One region of the Peribacillus sp. ACCC06369 genome, then DNA from elsewhere that is predicted to be linked to it. Evidence: riboswitches for the same ligand, from Rfam matches in the RefSeq annotation. Region 1 holds a riboswitch; the other holds the start of a gene.

What was found. Region 1 has a riboswitch for glycine ahead of QUF78_RS04115 (amino acid permease). Riboswitches for the same ligand answer to the same signal wherever they lie in the genome.
Region 2: linked by a shared signal. The riboswitch ahead of gcvT (glycine cleavage system aminomethyltransferase GcvT) and the one ahead of QUF78_RS04115 (amino acid permease) in region 1 are both predicted to bind glycine.

Annotation. Positions count from the first base shown of each region.
Region 1 is NZ_JAUCEN010000002.1:688,491-696,913, reverse strand. It holds partial or broken gene QUF78_RS04125 (BBE domain-containing protein) at 1-137, opposite strand, end outside; gene QUF78_RS04120 (amino acid permease) at 272-1,660, opposite strand; glycine riboswitch at 2,190-2,268, shown strand; gene QUF78_RS04115 (amino acid permease) at 2,477-3,817, shown strand; gene QUF78_RS04110 (DUF3311 domain-containing protein) at 4,107-4,307, shown strand; gene QUF78_RS04105 (sodium:solute symporter family protein) at 4,304-5,782, shown strand; gene QUF78_RS04100 (hypothetical protein) at 5,933-6,139, opposite strand; gene QUF78_RS04095 (hypothetical protein) at 6,133-6,645, shown strand; gene argH (argininosuccinate lyase) at 6,651-8,135, opposite strand; gene QUF78_RS04085 (ABC transporter permease) at 8,151-8,423, opposite strand, start outside.
Region 2 is NZ_JAUCEN010000002.1:3,514,190-3,522,612, reverse strand. It holds gene comGC (competence type IV pilus major pilin ComGC) at 1-240, shown strand, start outside; gene comGD (competence type IV pilus minor pilin ComGD) at 248-691, shown strand; gene QUF78_RS17915 (hypothetical protein) at 678-1,016, shown strand; gene comGF (competence type IV pilus minor pilin ComGF) at 964-1,443, shown strand; gene comGG (competence type IV pilus minor pilin ComGG) at 1,436-1,822, shown strand; gene QUF78_RS17900 (YqzE family protein) at 1,950-2,135, shown strand; gene QUF78_RS17895 (YqhG family protein) at 2,181-2,978, opposite strand; gene QUF78_RS17890 (DEAD/DEAH box helicase) at 2,956-4,644, opposite strand; glycine riboswitch at 5,019-5,106, shown strand; glycine riboswitch at 5,110-5,193, shown strand; gene gcvT (glycine cleavage system aminomethyltransferase GcvT) at 5,328-6,434, shown strand; gene gcvPA (aminomethyl-transferring glycine dehydrogenase subunit GcvPA) at 6,452-7,798, shown strand; gene gcvPB (aminomethyl-transferring glycine dehydrogenase subunit GcvPB) at 7,791-8,423, shown strand, end outside.

The DNA.
Region 1 (8,423 bases):
GCCAGATACTCCCGGGCGATGATGGCATCCCGATAATAAAAAGCCGTTTCATTTGGGTCCGAACGACCAGCGACCCCTATGGATTGGTGCCAAATTGCTGCATTTTCATTTGGAGTATTTTCTAGAAAATGCTTCATCGCAGGTTCACTCGTGATTTCCACGCATTTACTCGTGATTTCCAACAATTGATCCACAAAGGCAAAAAAAAAGCCCCTCTCGATCAAGAGAAGGGCTTTTTAAAAAGTATTTTAACGCTTTATGCTTTCGTACCTTATCCAGAAATCTCATCATCGGATTTAACTTCCAATGGAGTTCGTTTATCCATTTTCAGCAGGTAATAACTCGCTGCGACCAAGACTAGGAAAACGATCCCGACAATCAAGGAAATCCGGGTACTCGGATTGACCCACATACCAACCAGCACCATCAGTAAAAAGGCAATTGTCGCATAGTTACTGTAAGGGGCCAACGGCATTTTGAACGGATGTTTTTCCATTTCAACAGCATTTACCTTTCTGAATTTAAGCTCACTGATAAGTAAGACAAACCATGGAATCATCCCGGGTAAAACACTCGCACTGTACACATAAAGGAATAATTGCGGGGGTGCAAGGTAATTCAGGATAACCCCGATGCCCAATCCTAATAATACAGCTATCGTACAATATGCCGGCACTCCATTTTTAGATACTTTTGCAAAGATTTTAGGAGCTTGGCCATTCAATGCTAGAGTGTAAAGCATACGCCCTGCACTGAAAATCCCACTGTTGCATCCAGACATTGCGGCAGTGATTACGACAAAGTTAATGATGCCTGCCGCTGCAGTGATACCGATTTTAGCAAAGGTTGAAACGAATGGACTTCCGATGTCATCCAGTTTATCCCAAGGATAAACCGTCACGATGACGAAGATAGCGCCAATATAGAAAATTAGAATGCGCCATATGATTGATTGGATCGCTTTTGTTACGGTCTTTGTTGGATCTTTCGCTTCTCCGGCTGTGATGCCGATAAGCTCAACGCCTTGATAGGAAGCCACGACAAGGGAAAGCGCAAAGAAGAATCCTGTCCAACCTCCCGTAAAGAAGCCGCCATTTGCCCAAAGATTCGATAATCCAATCGCATCCCCCCCATTCCCTATGCCAAAGAAAATAAGGCCAAAACCGGCAATGATCATCAATACAATCGTAATTATTTTTATAAGCGCAAACCAAAACTCAAATTCCCCGAAAGATTTTACGGAAATGAGGTTTGCCGCCCCCAAGATGATCATGGCGACCACACCTGGTATCCAAGCTGGTAACTCCGGGAACCAATACTGCATATACATTCCAACGGCGATGATTTCGGACATTCCGACGATTACCCATTGAAACCAATTGCTCCAAGCAGTCATATAACCAGCCAAAGGATGTATATAGCTGCTCGCAAAGGTTGCAAAAGAACCTGTAGTCGGTTCTAAATATAGCATCTCCCCCATAGAGCGCATGATGAAAAATATAAATATACCTGCGATGGCATAAGCGAGCATGACAGAGGGCCCAGTCCATTTGATCGTGCTCGCCGATCCCATGAATAACCCAACCCCGATGGTTCCGCCCAAGGCTATCATTTGAATATGACGTGCCTCCAGCCCTCTCTTTAATTCCTTATTTGACATGTTTAACTCCCCCAGATGCAATATTAGCGGCAATGATATTAATATCCTTTCCACCAATCGACTCTCTATTATTATTGCGGTTAAAAATGCTTTATCCTAATCATTTGCATAACACTTTAATTTTGTTTTCTTATCTTATAATAGTAAATATTCTGTAAAAATACAAATGTATTTTTCAAATAAACAGTTGCCAAAAATATCTTGTTGATATTCCCAATCAAAAATTATCATTTTAAAAAAGTGATGATCAGTATTTTATAATAGTGATAGTACAAAAAGAGCAGGAAACAATCACTTCTGATTGGAGCCCATTCAAACCTTCGCAAGTGAATGTTTATAAAAATTTAAACCATTTCAAGAAGTGTTGTAAATGCAAAAATTTGTTGACCTCCGAAAAAATAAATGATAGAATTCCAATATTATTTTATAAGTATAATGAATGATTTAGCAGTGGAAGATTATCACTGACTGACATTTTCACACAACCGCATACAAGCAAGCGATGAACGCTATGGATGACACTATAGCAGGAGCAGCTTCTGGAGAGACTGTACAAGATGCAGCGCCGAAGGATTCACAATCTCAGGCAAAAGGACAGAAGAGTAACGAATGATAAATTGTTATTCTGAACCCTTTAAGAGATTGGTATTATCCAATCTCTTTTTTTATTGTCCACTTTGTGATTGGCGGAAACAACACTCGTGAAAAAAACCATTGGGAAATGCAAGCTGGGCGAAAAATCACGTCCCTCTCTCCAAGACCAAGCAGGTTTGAAATCATTCACTATCAAGACCATAAAAGACGGGGGCGTACAAATTGGCTAAACAGGAATTAAAAAGAGATTTAAAAAATCGTCATGTACAACTGATTGCAATAGGAGGAACAATTGGTACCGGTTTATTTTTAGGATCCGGAAAAGCCATACAATTGGCAGGTCCATCCATCATCTTCTCCTATCTGATAATAGGGATTGCTTTGTTTTTTGTGATGAGGGCCCTAGGCGAATTGCTCTTATCCAATGCAGGGTATACGTCATTCACTGAATTCGCAACCGAATATGTCGGTCCATGGGCTGGCTTCGTGACCGGTTGGACCTATTGGTTCTGTTGGATCATGACCGCAATGGCCGATATCATAGCTGTCGGTGTCTATATACAATACTGGTTCGATATCCCTCAATGGATTCCGGCTCTAATATGCCTGGTCACCCTGTTAGGATTGAACCTATTGACCGTTAAGTTATTTGGCGAATTGGAATTCTGGTTTGCCATCATTAAAGTAATCACGATCATCGCCTTGATCATCGTAGGTATCATCTTATTGATCATCGGCTTCAATACCAATACCGGAACGGTTTCCCTAACGAACCTATGGAATCATGGAGGCATGTTCCCCAATGGCATTTCCGGATTCCTGTTATCTTTACAGTTGGTCGTCTTCTCCTTTGTAGGTGTCGAATTGGTCGGGGTTTCCGCAGCAGAAACGGCGAACCCGAGAAAGAACATTCCGTCTGCCATCAATAAAATCCCTGTCCGGATTTTACTTTTCTATGTGGGTGCCATATTCGTCATTCTCTGCGTCAACCCATGGACTCAACTGGATTCCACGAGCAGCCCATTTGTAGAGGTCTTTGCGTTAATCGGCATTCCTGTAGCTGCAGGGATCATCAACTTCGTCGTTTTGACATCTGCTGCTTCTGCATGCAACAGCGGTTTATTTTCAACAAGCCGAATACTCTATACGTTAAGCAGGAGTGGCGAAGCCCCTGCTAAACTGGAAAAATTAAATAAACAGGCTGTTCCAAGCAATGCCTTGTTTACATCAACAATCGTTGTATCACTTGGGGCATTATTAAGCAAACTGATACCGGAACAGGCATTTACCGTTGTGACGACCATCAGTGCCATCTGTTTCATATGGGTATGGAGCATAATCTTGATCTCCCATATCAAATATTCGAAAACAAGGCCTGACCTAAGAGCCGCATCAACTTTCAAGGCTCCTTTTACACCCTTTATCAATTACGTCATTTTAGGATTATTCCTGTTCATCCTTATCGTTATGCTATTCGCTGAAGCTACACGGCTATCACTGCTCATGACGCCAATCTGGTTCATACTCTTGGTGATACTATATAACTACCAGAAAAAAAGATAGAAAACGGATAAAGCCTTGAACTCAATATGAATTCAAGGCTTTATCCATTTCAACAAACACTTCAACTTTCCATCAGTGGACTCGGTTGCTAAAAATATATCAAGCAACCACATTAAATTTTATATCGAAATAGTGTAAGCTAATATATATCATCGGAACTTGTAAAAGAAGGGAAATCAATCATGTATGAATTTCCCTTCCCCGTTTGGTTCACCCATCCATCAGTGGCATTGAAGAAAAACCCCATTGGTGGACGTTTCACTTTATTTAATACGGAGGGGTTTGTTTAATGAAGATTATATATATCCTTACTCTAGTTCCTTTCATAGGCATACTAGGATTTCTACCTTTTGTTAATAGAATAGAACCTTATGTATTAGGGATGCCTTTCAATATGTTCTGGATGGCTATGTGGGTGGTCCTTACCTCTGGCATCTTGGGCATCATGTATAAGCTGGATCCCAGGAATCGGGAAGGTGACCAGGAATGAATATTGCTCTCTTAATCATTTTAGCATTTTTACTTCTGTCGATATTTTTAGGCATTCGCTCTTCAAAAGGAAAAGATATGGACTTGGAACAATGGACGGTGGGCGGACGTGGTTTTGGTGCAATATTCGTCTTTCTGCTGATGGCTGGGGAAATCTATACGACCTTCTCCTTCCTTGGCGGCAGCGGCTGGGCTTATGGCAAGGGCGCACCCGCTCTATATGTTCTTATTTACATTACTTTGTCTTACGTATTATCCTATTGGCTCCTTCCGGAAATATGGAAATATGCCAAAGAAAATAAACTGATGTCTCAATCCGATTTCTTTGTAAGCAAATATAAGAGTCCTAGTTTAGGAATTTTGGCTGCGCTTGTCGGTGTGGTGTCGATGATTCCAGTGATCGTCGTGCAGCTGAAAGGTTTGGGGATCATTGTCTCAGAAGCTTCTTATGGTGCCATCTCAATGTCCGCGGCGGTTTGGATGGGGGCGATCAGCCTTACCATTTATGTGATGATATCCGGTATACACGGTTCAGTTTGGACAGCAGTCATAAAAGATATCATGATGATTGCCATTATAGGATTCTTAGGGATTTATCTGCCCATTCATTACTTTGGTGGATTTCAGCCGATGTTTGAAGCGATTGATGCGGCAAAACCCGGTTTTCTAAAGTTCCCTGAGCAGGGACTTAGCGTTTCATGGTTTATCTCCACGGTAATATTGCTCGTATTCGGTTTCTATATGTGGCCCCAAGTTTTCAGCGCTGTTTATTCAGCGCGCAGCGGGAAGGTATTTCGAAAAAATGCCATCATCAGCCCTTTATATACACTCATGCTGTTATTCGTCTTTTTTGTAGGGTTTACAGCTATATTGAAAGTGCCTGGACTCGTTGGGGCAGATGCAGACCTCTCATTGCTGCGCCTTTCGATCGAGACCTTTGATCCATGGTTCATAGGCATAATCGGCGGAGCTGGATTGCTGACCGCATTGGTGCCTGGATCCATGCTTTTGATGAGCGTCGCTACACTGCTCGCGAAAAATGTCTATAAGGAATTCGTACCTACAGTATCCGATCGGCACGTTGTAAGATTGGCAAAGTTCCTTGTTCCCATCATTGCCCTTATAGCTGTCTACTTCACCTTAAACGGCGGCGAAACGATGTCAGCATTAATTCTCATGGGATACAGTCTCATTACACAGCTATTCCCTTCCCTTCTCTTTAGTCTGAAGAAGAATAATCCAATCAATAAATATGGCGCAATCGCCGGCATCGTCACCGGATTAGCCATCGTAATCTGCATTACACTCAGTCATTCAACAATAGGGACCTTGTTTCCATCCTTGCCACAAGCAGCAAAAGATTTGAATGTCGGAATCATTGCCTTGGCAATCAATTTCCTTGTGATGATAACAGTAAGTCTTGCTTACAGGAAGTACGCGGTTCAGTTGGAACCTAAATCCGTTAACGATATATGAAGCGCTCATTGGCTGTTTATTTTGGATAAAGAAACATTAGAAGAGCATCGGAAGGCTCAGTCAAAAGACTGAGCCTTCCTTTATAATCGACATCCAAAGCATAATGTCCTTTTTCTCAAGATTGATTATAGGAAGTCTCATTTTAGACTACTACTCTTTTTTGTTTATAATCAAATCCCCTATTTTAACTAATAAATACAACGAAAAAATAATCATCAAGGTTCTGGCTACTACCAGACCATCAGTAGCTAAATCATATCCTTTAGGTATTAATAATTTAGGGTTAAAGCTAAAAGTAATCGATATTAAGAAAGCTATTAAAATCAGGATGAAACCGAACTGAAATCTATTTGACATTAACATTCCGCCTTATATTAGGTTCGCAGTTAGCAGATAAAATGCTTCGTATTGCTTCCAAGACAACAAAAAAATACTCTTTTCAGGAGATTCGGGCTTTTACTCGTGAGTTTTACGCATTTACTCGTGAATTTGGAGCAAATACTCATGAGTTCCATGCATTTACTCGTGATTTGGAGCAAATACTCGTGAGTTTCACGCACTTACTCGTGAATTTGGAGCAAATACTCGTGAGTTTTACGCTTTTACTCGTGAATTTGGAGCAAATACTCGTGAGTTCCACGCTTTTACTCGTGAGTTTTACGCTTTTACTCGTGAATTCGGAGCATTTACTCGTGAGTTTCACGCATTTACTCGTGAATTTGGAGCAAATACTCGTGAGTTTGGAGCAAATACTCGTGAATTTGGAGCAAATACTCGTGAGTTCCACGCTTTTACTCGTGAGTTTGGAGCAAATACTCGTGAGTTCCATGCCCGTTAATAAAACTCCCTTCCTTTTTACCTGATAACTTCAGTAATCCACTAAAGCCTTCCTTCCATCATTCAATGCTTTGACCATTTCCTTATATTCCTGTAACTCTTGTTCCAGTTTTTGTTTTCTATATACAATCATCCTCGAAACCTCTTTCGGGCTGGGCCCGCCTTGAATGCTTCTAATCTCCACAAAGTATTCGGGAGAGATTATTTTTTTCCATTCATCTTCTGCTATATTCACTGAAACGAATTCATTTATCATCTTGTTTATGTCTTGTGTGTCCCAATCATATAACTCTTTCCCTTCACTTATCGACCGTTTTGCAATATGGCTGGCTATGGAATGGGCTTTTCTAAATGATATCTCGTAATCTCTTGATAGGGTATCCGCTAATTCAGTAACCGTTATACTAGATTTTGCTGCCATTTTCTTTGTATGTTCTTCATTCACTTTCAAAGTTGATATGACGGCATACATCAGTTTCATGACACGGCCCGCATTCGAAAAGGCTCGATATAAATGCGGCTGTAAATCATCTTCCGTATCGACGATATCACCAAATGGTGTGTTGTGGATCATGTTCATGGCAGCAAGTGCGTCACCATACGCACTGCTTGCAATCGAACGGGAATGTTCAATTGATACTGGGTTTCTTTTTTGCGGCATGATGCTGCTCACTTGAACATAAGGATCTGCCACATGAAATGTACCAAACTCCCTTGTCACATGCTGCAGGAAATCTTGAATCCACCTTCCAGTGTTGACCATGCACGTCATGATGGCAGTTGCGGTTTCCAATAAATAATCGGCCCCACCTATCGAGTCATAGGAATTTTCAATAACCGAATCGAACCCAAGCAGTTCTGCGGTACGGTTCCGGCTGATTGGAAAACCAGTAGTCGTTAACGCAGCCGCGCCCAGAGGGGATTGGTTCACTGTTTCAAAGGCTGCCCATAACCGGCCAATATCCCTTTGGAGAACATCATAAATGGCTAAAAAGTAATGGCCTAATGTAGTCGGCTGAGCCGGTTGGGTATGTGTGTAACCAGTAATATATGTTTCTGTATGTTTTTCTGCCTGCACCAAGAATGCCTCACTCAATTGGTTTGCATAACCAATCAATTGGAGCAGATGACCTCTCAAAACTAGCCGGTACATCGCAACTCCCATATCATTACGGCTACGCCCGATATGAATTTTCCCTGCAAGCTCATGACCAATTTCCTCACCGACCTTTGCCTCCATCATGAAAAATAAGTCTTCGAATTGAGGCTGATAGGTCAGCTTGGTGAGATCTGTTTGGGCCACTTTCCGAATCCCATCCAGCATGGTTTTCGCCTCTTCTTCTTTAATGATCTTTTGTTCCGAAAGCATAATGACATGTGCTCGATGAATATCGAACATCACATGAAATAAGTAATCTCTTTGATCATTAAAAACTGGCATTAGAAGCTCTTCCGCATATGTTTTACCGGGAAAAACACTACCTTCATTTTTGATAAATTCTTCAAGCTTACTCATCTTTAAACCTCCGATTTATAAAGCTTTTTCCGCTTTGATTCCAAAAAACTTGTTCGAAATAAAGAGAACGATAACAATAAGCGTGATTTGAATCATCCCATAGGCAGCTGCCTGCCCCATATTGAACATCCGAAGCTGATTCATGATTTCAATGGATATGGGTCTGTTTGAAATCGTATACAACAAGACTGACGTTGGAAATTCTCCTACAGACTCGATGAATGCCAATAATGTCCCTGATAAAACACCAGGCATGATAATCGGTAAAATGACCTTTCTGAAGGTATA
Region 2 (8,423 bases), 2.8 Mb from region 1:
ATTCTTTTGATTATTACAATACCCAATATCACGAAGAACCAATCGACAATCCAGTCTAAAGGGTGTGAAGCATTCGTGAAGATGGCTCAAGCACAGGTTCAGGCATATGAGATCGACAATGCTAAACTGCCCGTAAGTATCAATGAATTGGAAAGCCAAGGCTATCTCAAACAGACATCCTGTCCTAATGGGGATGATATTAGTTTGGATAGCAAAGGAAAGATAACGGTCGTTGAGTAGGAGAAAAGTGAATGCACGGCGCTCCAATGGCGGGTATACCCTGTCTGAAACCCTTATAGTCCTCGTTATTTTTGTACTCCTGATTTCCATCAGTCCAAATTTATATCCAAGCTTCACTAAAGGAATGGAAAATAGGCTATTCATTTCCCGGTTCCATGAAGATCTTTTCCATGCACAGCAGTATGCCATCAGTCATGAGAGCCTGATTTACCTCCAGATTGATAATAACAAAAAGGTTTATACCATTTTGTCTTATAAGGAGGGAATCGTTCTAGAGAGAAGCATACCAAAGGATATACAGTTTTTAAATGGCACATTAGGGTTCAGCTTTCATTTTAATCAGTTTGGAAATGCTTCAAAAGCAGGAACGATGATCATTGACACTTCAAAAGGACAGTATAAATTGGTCCTCAATATAGGTAAAGGGAGGTTCAGGATTGAGAAATTGTAAAGGTTACGTCTACCTTGAGCTGATGGCCGCATTTTCAGTTTGTATTTTCTTGATCCTTTCCATTTTACCGATTATTGACGAGTTAATCACGCATCGGAAAGATATCGTAATCAGGACAGAAGCCCACCATTTATTATATGAAAGATTGACGGCTTTCATGGATGGGGAGATACAAGCAATTGGACAGGAAATCATCAACAAAAAAAAATCCTATGAATTGATTTGGAAGGATCATGGGGATTTCCCGGGGATGATTGAAGGGTGTGTACGTTATGAAAATGAATCGGGTAAATTTGAAACCATTTGTGATGCTGCGAAAAGATGATGGTTTTACGATGATAGAATTGCTTTTTTCTTTAATGATCTTAATGACGACGTCCCTTTTTGTCCTACAGCTTTTTTCAATCATTCACACCCAGATGAGATCCATTGATAAATTGCATCCTAAAGAGTGGGAGGTCTTTACCATGCAAATGAAGCAGGAGGTCCGGAGTTCCAAAGTTCAGGATGTAATGGGAAATAAATTATATTTGCTTTCAGGTGAACAATTATCATCCATTGAACAATATGAAGATAAGGTTCGAAGGAGAGTGAATGGTAAGGGGCATGAGGTCATCTTGCAGAACATTTCGGAATTCCAGGTTGAGAAGGATGGAAGTGTCATTGTTCTAAATATAACGGATAAAGCAGGGACCACTTTCAGTCGTAGATTTCATCCTTTCTTTAGACATGTGACGAAAGTCGATGAATAATCAAAAAGGAGTCGTTTTCCCGATGATCATGATTGTAGCGAGTGTTTTCATCATGTTCACGATATTAATGATCGATCAATTTATCATCGATAAAATGTTTTATAAAGAAGTGGAAGAATCGCTTGTGGCCGATCATCTTGTCCACCTTGCCGTTAAGGATGTGACGTCAGAGTGGGGGGAAGAGGTCCCGGAAATCATCCAGGGGGAAATTTTCTACCCCAATGGTACGGTGCGATATTCCTTAACGGAGGAAGACGGTCCTTACGTCTATATCGAATTTTCATCGACGACTAAAAATGACCGAAGGGGTAGGGTCATCATTCAATACGATACAGAAGCGGGGCGAGTGATACAATGGATAGAAAAGCAGGCTGTGTAATACGTAAAATACACAGTCTTTTATAAAGGCTCAATCATGTTCAAGCGATAGATTCGCGTGTTTAGGGAACAAGTGAAGGAATAAAACAAGCGTAAACCGGGCATACTTTGTTTAGGGTGATTTTTATATGTCTACAAACGCTTATATTAAATATCTGACGCAACAGCTTGTCGAATATTTTAATCTGACCAAAAAAGAACGAAAAGAAAAGCGACGTCATAGAAAAGAGGATAAAAACCATGGTATGTCCCATTGGTTTGGCATTGTCCCTTTTGCTTTGTCGATGTTCTTAAGGAAAAATATCAAGAAATAGAACAGATGTCCTTAAATTAGGACATCTGTTTTTTTATTAAGGATCCTATCCCAACGCCCTATCTGAAAGGTAAAATAAACCTCCATTGATGATGGATATTCGGATGTTCGGTTCATATTGTGCTTTTAAGGCTTCTTTTTCGGTAAAATAGCTCTCACTTTTTTCGTCCATATCCTTGTAAAAATGCTCCAATAAATTCAAGTCATTCTGCCAGCGAAGCATTGCTTCTTCCGCCCAAGAATGGTCATCATCCTCGAAACTGGTTCTGATGTATGTATCCAGTCTGGCCAATCCACTCTTGGGCATGATGAGCGGTGAAAGCGTAAAGGAATAATCCGGTATTTTTGGGGTGACCTTAACCGGTAAAACCCGATGGTGAAAGCTTTCCATGATCTCGCCTGAGATTAAATTCAATCCGATGGACATAAAGGTATCTTTTTTACGATCGCATTGATAGGATATTTTCACATTAAGGGTTAGCCAAGGAAACAATGGATTATTCCCGCCTTTTGATGGAGGAGTATCCTCAAAAAGTCTAGTATACCCTGCCAGATTTTTTGTTGATTGAATAATTTGATGAAGGCGAGGGGAGCCAAAATGAATCATTTCTCCCTTTAAATCGGGTGGAGCGTGTTCTGGGTCGGTAATGAAAGTCATCTGGGCTGGGTTCGGAATGCCACCCGTTTTTTCTAGATAGTGCCAATAAAAGGGTCTGTTCATTAATTCTTTATCCATTTCAATCGTCAGTTGAACCGTAAGGTGGGTTGGTGTATTATCCAGTATTTCACAATCATTGGCTTTAAAGTAAGTTAATAAAAAATCATGAATTTCCCGTTGCTGCATGAACCTCACCTTCCTTCATGGATTGAGCGAATTGAATTAACGATGAAAAATTATCCATCTTGATTTTCATTTCGCCCTCTGTTTTGGACTCGCCGACTACATCGATTAAGTATTCTTCAATGTTGTTAATATCCAGTTTGGTTAGAATATCATCCAGTTCACCAATTACTTTTTCAAATAAATTGATTTTTTCGTATAGTAACTTCAGAATATGTTCTTCAACTGTATTTTTCGTGGAAAAGTTATAAATCATGACATCTTCTTCCTGACCAAGCCGGTGAATCCGCCCAATTCTTTGCTCGAGTCTCATGGGGTTCCATGGCAGGTCAAAATTAATCAAGTGATGGCAAAACTGAAGGTTTATCCCTTCCCCGCCCGCTTCGGTTGCGATTAATACCTGTATTTTCTTTTGGAATAATTCGCGCATCCAGTCTTTCTTTCCACGCTTAAATCCGCCTCGGAAAGGGACTGAAGAAATCCCATTCTGTTGCAGGTACCATTGCAGATAAAGCTGGGTCGCTCGGTATTCGGTAAAGATAATCACTTTGTCATCAATTTTCTTGATCAGTTCCAAAGCTTTTTCAGCTTTGGAGTTCTGAACCGTTTCGTTTACTTTAGAAAATAAATCATCAAGCTTTGCCAAAAAGTCAGGGGAAGGCTGGTCGTATTTTGCTTTCATATTTTTTAAAGTATAAAAGACTGCCTCCCTGCTGCTGCAGGCTTCCCTTTGGAGAGTGAGAGCTGAAAAGGCGCTTCCTTTTGTTCCATCCGAAATAGGCTTGAATTTGGAAACGGCATCGTACAATGCCTGCTCGGTTGGAGAAAATTCAATGGTGATTGTTTCCACATGCCTTTTTGTCCATTCAATACCAGTATCGGCCCGCCGGTTTCGTATCATAACAGTGTTGACCAGTTCCTTAAGGTGTTCATCTTCAATTATGTTCCGGCCTTTCCCTTTATATTTTTCCGAAAAGAGTGTGGCATTTCCCAAGTGGCCTGGTTTCAATAACGAAACGAGGTGGAAAATTTCCTCGACTTTATTTTGAATGGGAGTAGCTGTCAGGAGTAAACAAAATTTCTTTTTCAGATTTTGGACGAATTCATAGTTCTTCGTCTTATTATTTTTAAGTTTATGAGCTTCGTCAATAATGATGAAGTCATATTCCTGATTGAAAATGATATCACGATGTGGAGCGCGTTTCGCTGTATCAATGGATGAAATGACCACATCACAGGAGTCCCAAACATAACTTTTTCTCTGAACGACTGCCGGAATATGAAACTTGGTATTCAATTCAAAAGCCCATTGTGTTACAAGTGAAGCCGGTACAAGGATCAATACTTTTTTTACAAGGCCTCTAATCATATATTCTTTTAGGATCAAGCCGGCTTCAATTGTTTTTCCGAGCCCTACCTCATCAGCTAAAATGGCCTTTCCATTCATCTTTTCCACCACTTGCTTTGCTGCTTCCAATTGGTGGGGAAGCGGGGTTAACTGCGGAAGGTGCTTGGGCGCCTGTAAACCCTCAAAATCAGGGATGATGAGATTTTCCTCCATTTGAACCGCCAACTTATAAAGCTCCCAATTTCCCCATGGACCGTCATTTTCCATCTTTTGCAGAAACTCGTCATTCCATTCAGAATTGAAGGATATATTGATTTTCATAGAAATAACTCCCTCTTAAATCATAATTTCCTTAATAAAAGGTCAAAACCCGAACATTTCATATGTGAAGTAAGAAAAATATTTCTCTTCAAAAGATATTGCAGAGATAAGTTTCTTAGGGTAGGATATAAGTATATTTAGAAAATTCCAATTTCCAAACGCTATAAAGAATCTTTGTATTTCGGTTTTGCAGTTCGCGTTTTCTTAGTATGCGCTACAGGCTCCTATTTTATCCAAGATACTGAAGGAGATCATTCAAACGGTTCCTGAAGTTTTAGGAGAGTTGGCAGAGAATGCATTCCATGATGCTCAAAGGTTTTACTAATGCTTGGGGCTTATTCGCTTACTTTCATTGGTAGGCCATTTATATGCGGGTGAAGATAAGGGGAGAGACTACGGATGTAGCGCCGAAGGAGCAAACTTAGCAGTGAATCTCTCAGGCAAAAGAACTCTTATTGGACGCAACTCTGGAGAGCGCCGCCCATTTTGGGACGGCCACCAAAGGGGAAAACCTATTATATAGGTAAACTTTCAGGTTTCAGGACAGAGAAAAAGCTCAAACGGGCTTTCTCTGTCCTTTTTTGTGCTTTTTTCACTTCATGAATCAGGATATCTGATGCGTAATGACAAGAAGCTTTGATAATGAAGCCATTTAAATTAAAAAATCTGAGGGGGGTCATTTTTTGACCAATTTAAAAAGAACACCACTATTTGAAGTTTATCGTGAATGCGGCGGTAAAACGATCGATTTTGGCGGCTGGGAACTTCCTGTCCAATTTTCGGGTATAAAGGACGAACATGAAGCCGTACGTACAAAAGCGGGGTTATTCGATGTTTCCCATATGGGGGAAGTTGATGTTAAGGGTCCTGCGAGCCTTTCCTTTTTACAGAAGATGCTGACTAATGATATATCAAAGCTGCAACAGGGCGGTGCCCAATATACGGCTATGTGCTATGAAAACGGCGGGACGGTTGATGATCTCATCGTTTATAAGAGGGCTGAAGACGACTATCTGCTCGTGGTCAATGCAGCGAATACAGAAAAAGATTTCGATTGGCTGCAAGCTAATCTACCGGAAGATGTCCAAATCACGAATGTATCGAGTCACTATACACAGCTAGCACTTCAAGGGCCATCTGCAGAGAAGATATTACAAAAACTATCAGAAAATACTGCCTTAAGTGAAATTGGATTTTTCAAGTTCAAGGAAAATGTCATGATAAATGGTATCTCCACGATGGTATCCCGTACCGGATATACTGGTGAAGATGGTTTTGAGATATATAGCGACAGTGAAAACGGTCCTGCCCTTTGGAAGGCGATTCTGGATGCCGGCAAGGAAGAAGGGATTCAGCCGATTGGTTTAGGAGCTCGTGATACCCTGCGTTTTGAAGCGAAACTGCCGCTGTATGGGCAGGAACTTTCAGCGGACATCACCCCAATAGAAGCCGGGATCGGTTTTGCGGTAAAAGTGGATAAGGAAGCAGATTTTTTCGGGAAAGCCGTTCTTGCTGAACAAAAGGAGAAAGGGGCTCCCCGCAAGCTTATGGGAATTGAAATGATTGACCGTGGTATTCCACGTCATGGGTATAAGGTCTACAGCGGGGACAAAGTCATTGGCGAGGTCACGACTGGTACCCAATCACCAACATTGAAGAAAAACGTAGGATTGGCACTTATCGATAAGGAATTTTCGGTGCTGGATGCGGAAGTCGAAGTGGAAATCCGATCCAAACGTTTGAAAGCCGTTATCATACAAACACCTTTTTATAAAAAACCACGTAAATAGAGGGGAATGGTCATTAGATGAAACATCGTTATTTACCCATGACAGAGCAAGATAAACAAGAAATGCTTGAAGTGATAGGTGTACCTACTGTTGAAGAACTTTTCAATGATATCCCTGAAAGTGTTCGTTTTCAAGGCGAATACGATATCAAGCCCGCTAAATCGGAACCTGCCTTAATGAAAGAATTATCAAGGCTTGCTTCCAAGAATGCGGATCTTAAAAACTATGCTTCCTTCCTTGGTGCGGGTGTCTATGACCATTATGCACCGGTCATCGTCGATCATGTTCTTTCCCGTTCTGAGTTTTATACGGCTTATACACCCTATCAGCCTGAAATTTCACAGGGCGAGCTTCAGGCCATCTTTGAATATCAAACGATGATTTGTGAATTGACGGGTATGGATGTGGCTAACTCCTCCATGTATGACGGCGGGACAGCGCTAGCTGAAGCAGCCATGCTTGCTTCAGGTCACACACGACGCAAGAAGATTCTCATTTCAGGGACGGTCCATCCTGAATCAAGAGAAGTCGTAAAGACCTATGCGAAAGGACAACGCGTGGAAGTGATCGAAATTCCTTATAAAGACGGTGTGACGGATATGGCGGCCTTAAGGGAGTTGGTGAATGATGATATTGCAGGAGTGATTGTGCAATATCCGAACTTTTTTGGCCGCATCGAGCCATTGAAAGAAATGGAAGAAATCATTCATGGCGTCAAGTCCATGTTTATCGTTTCCAGTAATCCGCTTGCACTGGGAGCCTTGACATCCCCTGGTGCCCTCGGTGCAGATATCGTAACGGGGGATGCTCAGCCATTCGGCATTCCAGCAGCATTCGGTGGACCTCATTGTGGATATTTTGCCGTTACGAATAAACTTGTACGGAAAGTTCCGGGCAGACTCGTCGGTCAAACAGTGGATGAAAATGGAAAAAGGGGTTTTGTGCTGACGCTTCAAGCTCGTGAGCAGCACATTCGCCGTGATAAGGCCACATCCAACATTTGTTCCAATCAAGCGTTGAACGCCTTGGCAGCTTCTGTTGCAATGACCGCTCTTGGGAAAAAGGGGGTCAAAGAAATGGCCGTGCAAAATATTCAAAAAGCGCATTATGCGAAAAAAGCTATTGAGGCAAAAGGGATAAAAGTAATGTTCGACGGTCCTTCGTTTAATGAATTTGTCATTAAACTGCCTGCTTCGTTTTCAGAAATCAATAAAAACCTATTTGAAAAAGGGATGATCGGCGGCTTTGATTTAGGAAAGGTATATCCTGAGCTGGAAGACCATATGCTGGTCGCGGTAACGGAACTTAGAACAAAAGAAGAAATTGATGCACTTGCGCAGGAATTGGGGGATCAACATGAATAATCAAGATCAATCACTCATTTTTGAAATCAGTACATCCGGTCGAATCGGGTATAGTCTGCCAGAAATGGATGTTGCAACTACTCCGCTCGAAGAAATTCTTCCTGCCGACTACATCCGTGAAGAAGAGGCTAAGCTTCCTGAGGTGTCCGAATTGGATATCATGCGTCACTATACAGCACTTTCCAAACGGAATCATGGAGTGGATTCGGGTTTTTATCCGCTGGGTTCATGCACGATGAAATATAATCCGAAAATAAATGAAAATGTGGCACGCTTTAACGGTTTCGCCCATATCCATCCATATCAAGATCCGAGTACTGTTCAGGGAGCCTTGGGACTATTATTTGATTTGCAGGAACATCTAACGGAAATCACTGGGATGGATCAAGTGACATTACAGCCTGCAGCAGGTGCACACGGTGAATGGACAGGGTTGATGATGATTCGCGCTTTTCACGAAGCTAATGGCGATACAGAACGGACGAAAGTGATCGTACCCGATTCTGCACACGGTACGAATCCAGCTTCTGCCACTGTGGCCGGACTTGAAACGATAACAGTGAAATCCGATGAAAACGGGTTAGTCGACCTTGAGGATTTAAAGCGTGTTGTGGGACCGGATACG